DNA from 4 places in the Mesorhizobium sp. FG116 genome. Region 1 is predicted to be linked to each of the others. Evidence: riboswitches for the same ligand, from Rfam matches in the RefSeq annotation. Region 1 holds a riboswitch; each other region holds the start of a gene.
The links. Region 1 has a riboswitch for cobalamin ahead of ACODTY_RS07995 (DUF1636 family protein). Riboswitches for the same ligand answer to the same signal wherever they lie in the genome.
Positions count from the first base shown of each region.

Region 2: another riboswitch for cobalamin. It lies ahead of ACODTY_RS16365 (CbtB domain-containing protein); the one in region 1 lies ahead of ACODTY_RS07995 (DUF1636 family protein).
Region 3: another riboswitch for cobalamin. It lies ahead of ACODTY_RS00660 (TonB-dependent receptor plug domain-containing protein); the one in region 1 lies ahead of ACODTY_RS07995 (DUF1636 family protein).
Region 4: another riboswitch for cobalamin. It lies ahead of ACODTY_RS15435 (aromatic ring-hydroxylating oxygenase subunit alpha); the one in region 1 lies ahead of ACODTY_RS07995 (DUF1636 family protein).

Region 1 covers NZ_JBMDKS010000007.1:41,295-44,753, forward strand. The annotation lists gene cobW (cobalamin biosynthesis protein CobW) at 1-902, opposite strand, end outside; gene ACODTY_RS07995 (DUF1636 family protein) at 905-1,309, opposite strand; cobalamin riboswitch at 1,347-1,551, opposite strand; gene ACODTY_RS08000 (winged helix-turn-helix domain-containing protein) at 1,581-2,780, opposite strand; gene ACODTY_RS08005 (NADH-quinone oxidoreductase subunit A) at 3,110-3,459, shown strand, end outside.
Region 2 covers NZ_JBMDKS010000021.1:4,706-8,164, reverse strand. The annotation lists gene ACODTY_RS16375 (hypothetical protein) at 1-426, opposite strand, end outside; gene ACODTY_RS16370 (CbtA family protein) at 371-1,126, opposite strand; gene ACODTY_RS16365 (CbtB domain-containing protein) at 1,137-1,346, opposite strand; adenosylcobalamin (AdoCbl) riboswitch at 1,349-1,490, opposite strand; gene ACODTY_RS16360 (histidine phosphatase family protein) at 1,603-2,169, shown strand; gene ACODTY_RS16355 (pyridoxal phosphate-dependent aminotransferase) at 2,211-3,317, opposite strand; gene ACODTY_RS16350 (sulfotransferase) at 3,456-3,459, opposite strand, start outside.
Region 3 covers NZ_JBMDKS010000001.1:149,401-152,859, reverse strand. The annotation lists gene ACODTY_RS00660 (TonB-dependent receptor plug domain-containing protein) at 1-1,475, opposite strand, end outside; cobalamin riboswitch at 1,647-1,842, opposite strand; gene purE (5-(carboxyamino)imidazole ribonucleotide mutase) at 2,013-2,510, shown strand; gene ACODTY_RS00650 (5-(carboxyamino)imidazole ribonucleotide synthase) at 2,510-3,459, shown strand, end outside.
Region 4 covers NZ_JBMDKS010000019.1:22,927-26,385, forward strand. The annotation lists gene ACODTY_RS15420 (ArsR/SmtB family transcription factor) at 1-53, opposite strand, end outside; gene ACODTY_RS15425 (NAD(P)/FAD-dependent oxidoreductase) at 174-1,067, opposite strand; gene ACODTY_RS15430 (Rrf2 family transcriptional regulator) at 1,057-1,524, opposite strand; cobalamin riboswitch at 1,714-1,921, shown strand; gene ACODTY_RS15435 (aromatic ring-hydroxylating oxygenase subunit alpha) at 2,034-3,296, shown strand; gene ACODTY_RS15440 (FAD-binding oxidoreductase) at 3,316-3,459, shown strand, end outside.

The sequences.
Region 1 (3,459 bases):
ACAAGCAGCCGCATCGGCTTGCCGCTGACATCGATGAACCCCTTCACGCGAAGGACGTTTTCTTCTTCCGCTGCAGTCGCGACGCGCCGGGCCAGATCTTCCGGATCTGAAATCGAGGGGACATCGACGATGAAGGTGTCGAAGTCGTCGTGTTCGTGGTCGCCCATGCCGTCGTGATGCGACTTGCGGTTCTCGATGTCTTCCTCGACGGCGAGGCCGAGACCGAGAAGAACCGACGGATCGACCTTGCCCTGTACGGACGGCACGACCTTCACGGCGGGCGTGATGTGCTCATTGATGATGGCGTTGGCGCGGGCGGAACCGGCGGCGTCCATCAAGTCGCCCTTGGAGAGAATGATGAGATCGGCGCAGGCGACCTGATCTTCGAAAACTTCTTCGACGGGGTCGTCGTGGTCGAGGGAGTCGTCGCTGGCGCGCTGGGCTGCGAGAGCGTCCATGTCCGAGGCGACTTGGCCGGCGGCAAGGGCTGGACCGTCGACCACGGCGATGACACCGTCCACGGTGACCCGGCTCTTGACCGTTGGCCACTGGAAGGCCTGGACGAGCGGCTTCGGCAAAGCGAGGCCGGACGTCTCGATCAGGATATGATCGACCTTGGGTGTGCGCGAAAGGATCTGGTCGAGCGCCGGAACGAAGTCGTCGGCAACGGTGCAGCAGATGCAGCCATTGGCCAGTTCGACGATGTTTTCCTCGGGGCAGGTATCGATGCCGCAGCCCTTGAGGATTTCGCCGTCCACGCCGATGTCGCCGAATTCGTTCACGATAAGGGCGAGGCGCTTGCCTTTGGCATGCTCAAGCAGGTGCCGGATCAGCGTGGTCTTGCCCGCGCCGAGAAAGCCGGTGACGACGGTGCAGGGAACGCGCGTAGCTGTGGCGGTCATAGTCAGTCCTTCAACAAATGGAGGGGAGGGATACGGGCGACGAGGCCACGCTTGAGGCAATCTGGGCGGCCGCGCCACGGCATGAGCTCATCGGGGCTGGCGGCGAAAAGTTCGGCACCCTCGACGAGATCGGCGCCGCTTGTCGGCGCGAGATCGCCGAAGACGTAGCTCCAACCGCCGGCGCGCAGGATTGAGGCGCTCAGGCGGCGCTTGCAATTGCCGAGGCATTCGACGGTGCGGATATGGACATTTCGGCCAGTGGCTGCGGTGCGTGCGCTTTCAGCAAGCAACTCACCGGCGCGGGGGTGAGAGTCGGCACCGGTCTCGTCACGGCACGATGTGCAGACCACAACCGTAACCGCGGCGCGGCCATCTGATTCACCTGAAAAATTGCCGTCGCAATCCAAAGCGTGCTCCTTGCCCGGGACACCCGCCAGGCGGTCGGATTCTTTTCTGCAGACGGCAGGTCTCCTGGCTCGCGGGTCGTTGCCTTGCTGCCGCCTTCCCGGGGCTCTGCCCAGTGGTGTCCGGCTTGGCTCGTCGCTTACAGTTGCGGGGACAGCCGCGGATTTGAGGTCGTAAAGCCTCGCACCGCATTCCCTCTTAGCTCCCCTCTTTTGGAGAGGAGACCGTCTGTGGCGGATTTAGGCTTGAGGAGGTGGGCGTGTCAACGCGTGGTTACGACGCTTTGATAGCGGCGAGCGACGGGCCGAGATCGCCAGCAGGCGTGACCTCGATCCGGTCGAGGCCAAGCCAGCCCTGCATGAGCTGCAATTCCTTGAACAGTTCGGATGCCGTCTCGGGCGGCGCGCCCGGTTCAGCATAGGCGGCATGAACACGCAAGACGCCTGCCGGACGGTCGGCTTTAAGGTCGATGCGCGCCACGATCCTATCACCGAGCAGGAAGGGCAGGACGTAGTAGCCGTACTGCCGCTTTTCCGCCGGTGTGTAGATTTCGATACGATAGCGGAAACCGAACAGGCTTTCGGTGCGGGTGCGTTCGAAGACCAGTGGATCGAAAGGCGCAAGCAGGGCACGTGCCTCGACCCTGCGCGGCAGGCGTGCATCCTTGTGGAGATAGGCCGGCCTTGCCCAGCTCTCGATACGGACGGGGATCAGATCGCCTTCTTCAACGAGTTCCTCGATGCGGCCCTTGATATCGGCCGGGGAGAGGCGGAAGTAGTCGCGCAGGCAACCGGCGGTGGCGATGCCGTGGGCTCGTGCGGAAATGCGCAACAGTTCGCGGTGCGCATCGGCAGGCGATGGAGTAGGCATGTTCAGGATTGCCGGCGGCAATACGCGCTCGGGTAAATCATAGAGGCGCTCGAAGCCGCGCCGATAGGCGGTGGTGATGCGGCCAGCCCAGAACAGCCATTCGAAGGCATGCTTGGCTTCGCTCCAGCCCCACCAGCCGCCGGAACCCTTCTGGCCTTCGAGATCGGATGCGGCAATCGGGCCACGAGCGGCGACCTCGCGGTAGATACCTTCAATATAGTCGGCGCGCTCGCGGCCGAACTTCGCCAGCGCGCCATATATGTCGTCGCCGCGCTCGGCGCGCTGCATGCGCCAGCGCATCAGGGGATAAGTCTCGACGGGCAGCAGGGACGCCTCATGCGCCCAATATTCGAACAGCAGCCGCTTGCGCGACTGGGTGGCATTGTCGAGCAGGGAAAATGGGTATGAGCCTAACCTTGAGTAAAGCGGCATGTAATGCGCGCGCACCACGGCGCTGACGGAATCGATCTGCAGCAGGCCGGTGCGCGACAGGGTTCTGGTCAAGTGCCTGCGGTCGACAGGGCCGACCGGGCGGGGTAGGCCAAAGCCTTGTGCAGCCAGCGTGATGCGTCGTGCCTGTGCGAGAGAAAACGTCTCTTTCATGCGCCTTTTTCGTCGATGCTGGCCGTGCGGTGCGGGAAGTTGATTCCGCCCATGCTAGCAGCGAAATCGCCACAATACTGTCAGGAGTAAAAGTGGAGTAAAAAGTGAAGGAAATCAAACAAGAGCTGGAATGACCAGTTTTGCTTCATAAGCGTGCGAGCGCCATCTTTTGGCCAAGGTTTGACTTGCTTCGGGCAACCGGCTGCGCTAACCCTCGCCGCGTTGCAGCATGGGACCGGCAAGCGGTTCAGCGATTAACTGTCGCGCTTCCGTATCATGGCCTGCTGCTATAGCTTCAGGCGGGGTAGCCGCTAACGGAAAGTCGCAGCATGAACGCATTGCTGAGTTCGTATCTGCCGATCGTGATTTTCATCGGCGTGGCGCTGGTCGTGGGACTGGCCCTGATCATAGCACCGTTCCTGGTGGCGTATCGCAATCCAGATCCGGAAAAGCTTTCAGCTTACGAGTGCGGGTTCAATTCGTTCGATGACGCGCGCATGAAATTCGACGTGCGTTTTTATCTGGTGTCCATCCTGTTCATCATCTTCGATCTCGAAGTGGCCTTCCTGTTTCCGTGGGCGGTTTCCTTCGGGGAGATCGGCATGCTCGGCTTCTGGTCGATGATGGTGTTCCTAGCCGTGCTGACCATCGGCTTTGCCTATGAGTGGAAGAAAGGGGC
Region 2 (3,459 bases), on a different contig from region 1:
ATAGGCGAGCAGTTCGCGAGCTGCTGAAAGATAAGCGTGACTGCATTCGTTGAAGGGACTGGTTTCGTCCTTTAGGCTGCCGGGCACCAATCCCCAAAGGCAGTATGTGTACTGGATCGCGCCGAAGTTCTTGAGGCGATGGAATGTTTCGTCAGTCCGGCTTTGGCGTTCAGCTAGATCGAGAATTTCGCTGCGGTATTTCGAAATTACCGCCATCTGGCCGTGTGAAAGGCTGGCTATCGGTAGGCCACTCATATCGCCGTCGGACGTTCGCCGGTGGGCGAATGCGTCTGTGGACGCCAGCACGGTCAGGCCGAGGCAAATGCTGACAGCGGCGCATTTCGATTTCGAAATGCGCCGCTGCATGATTTTAACGCAAGGCTGCGCGGCGGCGGTCGGAACGGCTTGCAAAGCTTTTTTCTGCAAGGGCGCCGAACGCCAGGCCGATAACAGTCCAAAGCACGGCGTGCATTCCGAGCGACGAGGTGCGGAAGCGCCAGAGCAGATCAGCCGAATAGCCTTCCGGGATCTCGTTGATCGTCGGCAGCGCATATTGGACGACGACCATAATGGCGATGAAGGCCGCAGCGCCGACAATACCGGCATTCCAGGCTCCATATTGGGCCCACAGGCGCCGAGCCAGTGCGACCGCCGCAACGGAAGCTGCAATCGAGACCAACAACATCACGAAGAACAGTTCGGTTCGCGCGCCGATTGTTTCAGGATTGCCCACGGCCGGCGGAGTTGCCGGGTATTTCAATGCCGGCGCAAGGACGACCGCAATGAATGCGCCCAGCGCGAGCAGGGCGGCTGTGGCGCGCGGTCCGAGCGGGCTGATCCGACCGTAAACATAGGCAAACACAAGTGCGAACAATCCGCCGATGGCAGCGCCATAGATGACGGAACCCGTCAGCAGGCCGATGCCCGCCTGTGTTCCACGGCTAACCAATTCGGGCTCTTCTTCAGCCGGTTGCCCGGATGCAGCCGCTTCCGCCGAGGCCATCTGCTCTTCATAAGCAATGGCGCGGTCGACCTGGGGTTCACCGAAAATGCGGGCGAATCCAAACGCAAATAGTCCTGCCAGGATGCCGACCAGCATCCCGCGCAACAAAAGACTTCCAACCATTTTCAGTCTCCTAGTGGCAGGGGAAACCGAGCAGATGGCGGGCGTCATGAACGAATTCATGCGTGTTCAGCCCCGAGACAAGCGTCATAGCGCCCTCTTCGGAACCAATGAAGTAAATCGCGATCAGCATGAGCAGTCCGCCGAAAAGCGCCCAAGGCAGAATTTCGCGCACAGGAATAGGCTGAGGTAGCGCACTTGGTGCGTAGGCGACATCGGACATTTCATAGCTCCTGGGATACTGCGTCCCGTTGATTCAGTGCCTGGTAGCGGGAAAGTCCTGACTCTCGGCAAAGTGCCGATCACAGTGGCGCGACCGTGCCGGATTCCCACCGGCTTCCAAACCCGTTACCTACAAAAAACAGTACCGGCGCGGCTCATGACTGTCAATGAAATGCGCAGTCGATCAGAGATCGACGCTTTAAATCCGGGCGCACAAAGCACTAGGGTCTCCGGGTCTAAAAATTGGATTCATCATCATGACGGCGCGCTTGACCTTTTTATGCAGTGGGGCAACCGAGGCCAATCGGAAGGGGACATTTCCGCTCAATGAACCGCTGGTGCAGAACGCTGCCGATGCCGCGGTTGCGCAGGCAGGTAGATTGCCCAGGGCCGACCGCGTATGGACCAGCCCGCTTTTACGCGCGACGCAGACGGCCACAGCGTTCGCATTAGCAAGCGAGCCGATTGAGGCGCTCCGCGATCTGGATTTCGGTCGATGGGCAGGAAAGAAGCTTTCAGACCTGCAGAAATCGGAGCCGGAAGCGCTTGCCATTTGGCTGAACGACCCGGAAGCCGCGCCCCCTGGCGGCGAATCGCTGACCACGTTGGTTGCGCGGATCGTGCCTTTCCTGGGTGAGATCATGGTGCTGAAGGGGCACACGATTGCGGTTACGCATCCGGCGGTGATTCGCTCAGCGCTTGTCACTATCCTGGGGGCGCCGATGCGAGCATTCTGGAAGATTGATGTTGAGCCTCTAAGCGTAACCGAACTCACCAGTGATGGCAGGCGTTGGGCGCTAAGGATAAACGGCCGGAGAGCCTAACTGACTGAATCAAAACTTAATATGAGCTGCCATCCACTGCGTCAGTTGCCCCGTGCGGTAGCGAGAGCACCCGGCAATTCTTCGGCAAAAATATCCAGTTCGTGATCGAGGCCGACACTTACACGGATGCAGCGGTCGAGCCCCGGCGCCATCGGTTTGCGGATAAAGACATCGCGCGCGAGCATCGCTTGCAGCACCTTGAGGGCAAAAGCGCCATCACGTCCGCAATCGATGGTGACGAAATTCGTCGCGGATGGAAGCGGCACCAGACCGTTGTCTGTAGCGGCCGTCGCGATCCGCTGCCTGCCTGCATCCACCTGACTTACGACTTTGGCGAGGTACGCTTGGTCTGCCAAGGCGGCTTCGCCGGCGATCTGAGCCATGCGGCTGACGCCATAGTGATTTCGGATCTTCTCGAACGCAGTGATTACCTGCGCTTCACCGACGGCATAGCCGCAGCGTATGCCCGCCAGGCCATAGGCTTTCGAGAACGTCCGCATCCTGACAACATTCGGCCGGGCAACATCTATTGGCGGTACGGCCGAGGCCGGGCCCAGTTCGCAATAGGCTTCGTCAAGAATGAGCATGGTGGTTTCGGGCAAGACGTCGATGAAGTGTTCGATTTCTGCCGCTTCCCACCAGCTTCCCATCGGGTTGTCCGGGTTGGACAGATAGACCAGCCGCGCATTCTCCCTGCGAACCGCGGAAAGCAGGCCGTCCAGGCTCTCCTTGTCATTCTCATAGGGTACTGTAACCAGCCTTCCGCCGACGCCAGCGACATGGAAATTGAAGGTTGGATAGGCCCCAAGCGATGTAACCACTGGTTCGCTGGGGGCGAGATACATGCGGACGATCAGGCCGAGCAGGCCATCAATGCCTTCGCCGACGACAATATTCTGCGGTTGGACACCGTGGTGTGCCGCCGCAGCGACCTTCAGGTCATGATTGTCAGGGTCGCAGTACATCCACATGTCACGGGCGACATCGCGCATCTTCGCAATGACAGTGGGCGAAGGGCCAAAACTGCTTTCATTGGCGCCAATACGCGCACGGAAAATCCTGCCGCTGGCACGTTGCTGCGCTTCTGGCCCGACAAAAGGGACTGTAGAGGGCAGTGCTTCGATAAGCGGGGTGAGGGGAGGTAGCATGAAATACCTGTTCGGCTTGGGTCGGTTCAATGGCTGGAAATTTATTATGACCTTTCCAGTCCTGCGATAATACCGTGCCGTCAAGGTGTGGGGACAAATACCTGCACCACGCAGGCGGTTGCGCACATATGCCGGAACCTAG
Region 3 (3,459 bases), on a different contig from region 1:
TTGGAGGGTTGCCAGATGAAACTTCCTGGAAACGACTCCGCCCAGTTGATCTGGTCCTCGACCTTTATCTGGTAAAGGGCGGCGTCAAGGCTTGTGTCCTCGCTTGCCTGCCAATTCACGCCGGCCTCGTAAGACCGCGAGCGCTCAGGCCGCAAATTCGGATTACCCGGCGTCCACGGATCGGGATAGTACAAGTCATTGAACGTCGGGGCGCGGAAACCGGTGGCATAGGAAGCCCGCGCCACAAGGCCGTCCAGCAATTCGTAGCTGGCGCCAAGATTGTAGGTCGTCTGGCCGCCGAATTGTCCGTCGTGGTCATAGCGGACCCCGCTATCGAAAGTCAGCCGGTCATATTCGAGTGAATACTGGCCAAACACCGCCGCCAGATCACGCTCCTTCTTCGAATAGTCGACGCCTGCAACGGAACTGCCATCGACCGAATCGCGATAGGCTTCAGCACCAAGCTGGAAAATGTGGCTCGCGGTATCGGTCTCGAACGTCTTCTGGGTCGAAGCCAGCACGCCATAGCGGCTCGTATCGAAATCATCGCCATCGACCGCTCCCCTGAAATTGGAGGAATTGTCGAGCGCGGTGGTTAGCTCCACTGTCGATTCCCACGTATCGGAATGCTTGAGACGCGCACCGATCCGTCCGGAAAAATTCGTTGTGTCGGCCTCGTTGGCTGCAGCCCGGTCGTACTGGTTTCTGCCGCGCGCAAAAATGCCGTCCGTGTAGATCGTTCCCCACGCAAGATCCTTGGACAGCGAGAAATTGGCCGTTCCACGGATAAACCCGTCATCATCCGGCTCGTGGCCATAGGTCGTCGGCAGCGTGAAATCATAGCCGCGCGTGCCGAGCAGGCTGGCGCCAAAGGCAAATCTGCTGCCATTTCCGGTCTCTCCTCGGATATCGCCGGAAAGCGTGCCTCCCCAAGGATGCATGATGCCCGCCGTCAGGCTGCCGCAGGTGCTTTTGCCATTGTCACAATCGCCGCCCTGTTTGGTGATGATATTGATGATGCCGCCAATCGCATCGGCGCCGTACTGCGCGGAGTGGCCGCCTTTCGCAATTTCGATGCGTTCGATCGAAGCCAGCGGAATGCTGGACAGGTTGAAGGTGCCGGAAGTGGCGGAAGACGCCCTCACGCCATTTACCAGCACAAGCGTCTGGTTGGCGCTGGTGCCGCGCAACGACACGCTGGAATCGGCTCCCAGGCCGCCATTCGAAGTCACCGTCACGCCGGCATAGGTTTTCAACAGCGCCGGCAGGTCCACCGCCGGGGATTTCTCGATGTCTTTGGTCTCGATCACCGCAACCGATGAGGTCGAACGCTCGAGCGACGACGCCCGACGCAGCGGCGTGGTGATCACGATGCGCTCAAGCTCGGTCGTGGCACCGCTCTCGGCTTGCTGGGCAAACGCCCCGCCGGTCAAGGCAAGCGCGCATGCGCTTGCGGCAAATAGTGTCTTTTTCATTCCAGTCCCCAAAGTCTCGGGGCGACGCTTCGCCCAAGGTTCATTTCGAACCGCGGCTGGTTGGGGCAGGCTGGAATGCAAACAATCCCCCTGCGGCCATTCCGGCGCGCGGCAACACACACTTGTGTCACCGCAACGGACGGCCGCGCCTGACCACACCCCGTGGTCATGCATGGGTGACGGGAACAGGCAGGTCTCCTGACTTCCGTGTCGTCGCTTCCTTCCGCCTTCCCGGCATTACCGCCAGTGGCATCGTGGAAGAAGGCTCTACGGTTACAGTTGCGGGGGCAGTCCGGCTTCGGCCGATCGTTCGGCCAACCGTGTTCCCTTTTGATCCGTGCTTGGAACCAGTTCCGGTAGCAACGCTATCTGTTGCCAAGGCGCGCTGTCAATTCCACCAGCGCTGCCCAATAGCGAGGTTGCGTCAATGCGCCGCTTGGCGGTCGGCAATCGCAATCCGCCCTCAACCGGGCAGAGCGTCCTTGCGACAGCAGGCGAATTCCGCTACGTCGCCGCTTTGTTGACGGGAGCAAGGCCTTGAGCGACCAACGCGCCGATGTCGCCATCATCATGGGCAGCCAGTCCGACTGGGAAACCATGAGGCACGCCGCCGAGACGCTTGCAGCGCTCGGCATCCCCCACAAACGGCTGATCGTCTCCGCGCACCGCACGCCCGACCGCCTCTATGATTTCGCCAAAGGCGCGCGCGAAGCCGGCTACAAGGTCATCATCGCCGGCGCCGGCGGCGCGGCTCACCTGCCCGGCATGACGGCGGCCATGACGCCGCTGCCGGTGTTTGGCGTCCCCGTCGAATCGAAGGCGCTGTCCGGGCAGGATTCGCTGCTCTCCATCGTGCAGATGCCGGCCGGCATTCCTGTCGGTACGCTCGCCATCGGCAAGGCCGGTGCCGTGAATGCGGCTCTTCTTGCAGCCGCCGTCCTCGCGCTCAACGATGCAGCACTTGCCGGACGGCTCGACGCATGGCGCGAGGCCCAGACGGCCAAAGTCGCTGCCGAACCGGAGGATCAGCGCTGATGCTCGCGGCCGGATCGACCATCGGCATCATCGGCGGCGGCCAGCTTGGCCGCATGCTGGCGATGGCCGCCGCGCGTCTCGGCTACCGCACAGTGGTGCTCGAACCGCAGGCGGATTGCCCAGCCGCACAGGTCGCCAATCGCCAGATCACCGCCGCCTATGACGATCCCGCAGCTCTTGCCGAGCTTGCCGCCGCATCAGCCGTCGTCACCTATGAATTCGAAAACGTCCCCGTCGCCGCGGCCAACGTCCTGGCCGCGACCGTGCCGGTCTACCCGCCGGCGCGCGCCCTTGAGGTTGCGCAGGATCGCATCGTCGAAAAGACATTCTTGAACGGCATCGGCATCGCCACTGCCAAGTTCCAGCCGGTCGACAATGACGGCGACCTCGCCAATGCCCTTGCTGCCTTCAATGGCAGCGGCGTGCTGAAAACCCGCCGTATGGGTTACGACGGCAAGGGCCAGCGCGTATTCCGCAACATGGAAAGCGGCGGCTTTGCCGGCGTTTGCGAGACGATGGGCAACGTCCCGCTGATCCTGGAAGCTCTGGTCGGCTTCGAACGCGAAATCTCCGTGATCGGCGCGCGTGGCACCGACGGCAGCATCGTGACCTATGTCCCGGCCGAGAACATCCATCGCGAAGGCATATTGCGCTCATCGACCGTGCCGGCCGCCATATCAGCCGCCACCGCCGATGCGGCCCGCGAGGCCACGGCGAAGATTCTCGACGCCCTGGATTATGTCGGCGTCATCGGCGTCGAGTTCTTCGTTCTGGGCGACGGCTCGCTTCTTGCCAATGAAATCGCGCCGCGTGTCCACAATTCCGGTCATTGGACGGAAGCCGCATGCGTCATTTCCCAGTTCGAACAGCACATGCGCGCCGTTGCCGGCCTGCCCTTGGGCGACCCGCGCCGCCACAGCGATTGCGTCATGGAAAACCTGATCGGCGA
Region 4 (3,459 bases), on a different contig from region 1:
TCGCCAAGGGCGTGGAAGATGGTGTCGAGCTGGGGTGCGAATAATTCAACCATGCGGTTGAATATCTGCCTGTCGAAAATGAAAGTCAACCGATTGGTTGAATATTTTTCGAAATGAATGAAGGGCAGGGGTTCGGGCCGAGTTCGGCTCGGCTCGAAATGGCCTTGTGTGAGTTAGAAAACCAAAGAGCGATGGGCGGAAACGCCCGCAGTGACGCCATCGGAACTGGCCCATGTGACGCTGTGTGCGCCGCGCGTGATGTCGCCGGCGGCGAAGATGCCGGGAACGCTGGTTTCCTGCATTGAACTGGTGCGGATGACGGTGCCGACAGGGTTCGTGTCCATGACGCAACCGAGTTGTGTGGCGATGTCGCTGTTCAAGTGGTTCTGCGGAGCGACGTAGAGCGCGTCGAGGGTGGCAAGCCTGCCGTCGGCAAGCTCGATGGCGGAGAGGCTTGTTCCGTCGCCGTGCAGGGCTGTAACTCTGGTGGGCTCAATGACGACGCCGCGTTTTTCCAGTTCGGCAAGCGTGGCGCTGTCGGGCAGGGAGGCGCCGTTGAGGTAAAGGGTCGTCGGTCCCCATTCGGCAATCAGCATCGCCTGATGCAGCGACTTCTCCGAGGAGTACAGCACGCCGAGGCGCTGGTTGCTGAATTCATAGCCGTGGCAATAGGGGCAATGGATGACGCTGTTGCCCCAACGCTCAGCGATGCCGGGAACATCGGGCAGCTCGTCCGAGATGCCGAAGGCAAGTACCAGCCTGCGGCCTGAAAGGGTTTCGCCGGTCGCCAATTCAACCGAGAAGCCGTCAGTCTGCCCGCTGGCGCGGGTGGCCTTGGCATTGACGAAGGTGGTTGTTGGATAGGCTGCGACCTGTGAGCGGGCGGTGGCGAGCACTGCGCCCGGATTGCTGCCGTCTTGCGCGAGGAAGCCGTGCGAGTGGGCGGCGAAGCGGTTGCGCGGCGCACCGGTGTCGACAATGGCGACCGAGCGGCGCGCGCGGGCGAGATAGGTTGCAGCGGACAGGCCGGCAAAGCTGCCGCCGATGACGATGGCATCATGAAGCATGAATGGTCTCCAGATCGTGGGATGCGCCGCCTCTGGCGAGCATGCGGCGGTGGAAGTCCGCGCTGAGGGCGGCGAGGGTGACTTCGCCGAAGCGGGCAAGCAGGAACGCTTCGGCGTCGTCGAAAGCCTTGCTGAGCGCGGCGTTGACGGATTGTTCGACGAGACAGCCGGGCGCTTCGGTGCGGTTGCCCATGGCAAGCAGGGAGGGATCGCCGAGCGCATGATAGATGTCGCGCAGGGTTACCTTTGACAGGTCGCAGGCAATGGACCAGCCGCCGCCGTGGCCCTTTTCGGACTGGACGTAACCTTGATCGCGCAGGCCGGCCATGATGCGGCGAATGACGACCGGGTTGGTGGTCATCGCCTTGGCGAGTGTCTCGGAAGTGACGGGGTGGCGGTGTTCGGCCATGTGCAGGAGGACATGGAGCACGCCGGAAAGTCTGCTGTCTCGTTTCATGTAACTTCATATGTTTCATGATTTGGATTATTTCAAGACCGAGGCTGAGTCTTTTTTCCAACTGCGATTCGGATGGGGCGAAGGCACCTGAGGATCATCTGCGCGCAGATGCGCCTCGATGGTTCGTTGATATCGCCTTTGCGCCAGAGCGATGTCGCATTCGTGGACTCGGTGGACCGGCGTTCATGGTCTGATGAAACCGTTCAAGGTGCCGCTTCGGTTTTGGCTGAAGCGGATAATTGGGAAGCCGGTTTGATGCCGGCGCTGCCCCCGCAACGGTAGCGGAGTTGAAAGTCCCGACGGATGCCACTGGATCTGATGATCCGGGAAGGTGTCGGGATGGTCCTGCAAGGGACGGCTCCGAAGCCCGGAAACCAGCCTTGGACTGTTTAACCTGACTGATCGCGGTGGGCGGTCGAGAGGCAGAGCGGTTCGGGCAAGATGCGCCTGCGCCCATCTACCCCTGAAATCACCACCAGTTCAGTCCTTGTGCCTTTGCGAGGACGGACATGGACATACGCACCGGTGACGCACGTAACGAAATGCTGAGGCTGATCTGCAGCAGGCGGAAGGGTTTCAGCCTGGAGCAGCCTTTTTATAACGATCCTGAATTCTTCCGGCTGGACATGGAAATGATCTGGTACCGGGACTGGCTGTTCGTTGGCCATGACTGCGAGATCGCCAAGCCCGGCAGCTTCTTCACGGTGCAGGTGGGCGATTACCCGGTGGTGGTGGTGCGCGGCCGCGACGGCGTGATCCGCGCCCTGCACAATTCATGCCGGCATCGCGGCAGCCGGGTGTGCAACACGCACAAAGGCACGGCGGCTCGTCTTGTGTGCCCCTATCACCAGTGGACCTACGATCTCGACGGCTCGCTGGTATTCGCGCGGCAGATGGCCGATGGATTTTGTAAGGAAGACTTTGGGCTGAAGCCGGTCGCCTGCGAAAGCGTCGCCGGCTACATCTTCATTTGCCTGGCGGAGAAGCCGGCGGATTTCCGGCCCTTCCGGGCGATGATGGAGCCCTATTTCGCGCCGCATAATCTCGTCGATGCCAAGGTCGCGCACGAGACGACCATTGTGGAGAAGGGCAACTGGAAGCTGGTGTGGGAGAACAACCGCGAGTGCTATCACTGCGCGGGCAACCATCCGGAGCTTTGCAAGACTTTCCCCGAAGCGCCGACTGTGACCGGCGTCAACGGCGCGGAAAGCGACCCGGAAATGCTGGAACATTGGGCCAAATGCGAGGCGGCTGGTCTGCCGGCGCGTTTCCGGATTGACCCGGACGACCAGTATCGCGCCACGCGCGCGCCGCTGCTTCGGGATGCGGTGAGCTATACGACAAGCGGCAGGCCGGCGGTGCGCCGGCATCTTTCAGATGCTGTGAGAGCGGACCGCATCGGGACGCTGATGCTTTACCACTACCCGACCACCTGGAACCACGTGCTGATCGACCACGCCATTACCTTCCGCGTCATTCCGCTCAGCGCCACCGAGACGGCGGTGACGACGAAGTGGCTGGTGCACAAGGACGCGGTCGAGGGTGCCGACTACGATCTGGCCGAGCTCATCCATGTGTGGACCGAGACCAATGACGAGGATCGCCGCATCGTCGAGGAGAATGCGTTCGGCATCAAGTCGCCGGCCTATGAGCCGGGGCCGTATTCGGAACTGCATGAAGGCGGCGTGATCCAGTTCCTCGACTGGTATGCGGGCTTCATCGAGCCGCGGCTGGCGGGCGGCGTCGAGCCTACGCTGCGCAACGTGGCGTGACGAGGCAGCCATGAACGCCATGACCGATCTCAATCTCTATCGCCATCTCGACGAGATGACGCCGTGGAACGACCGGCTGCAGGTGCTGGAAGTGATCGGCATCGTCGACGAAGCGCCGGACGTGAAGACCTTCGTCTTCCGCTCCGACGCGCAGACATGGTTC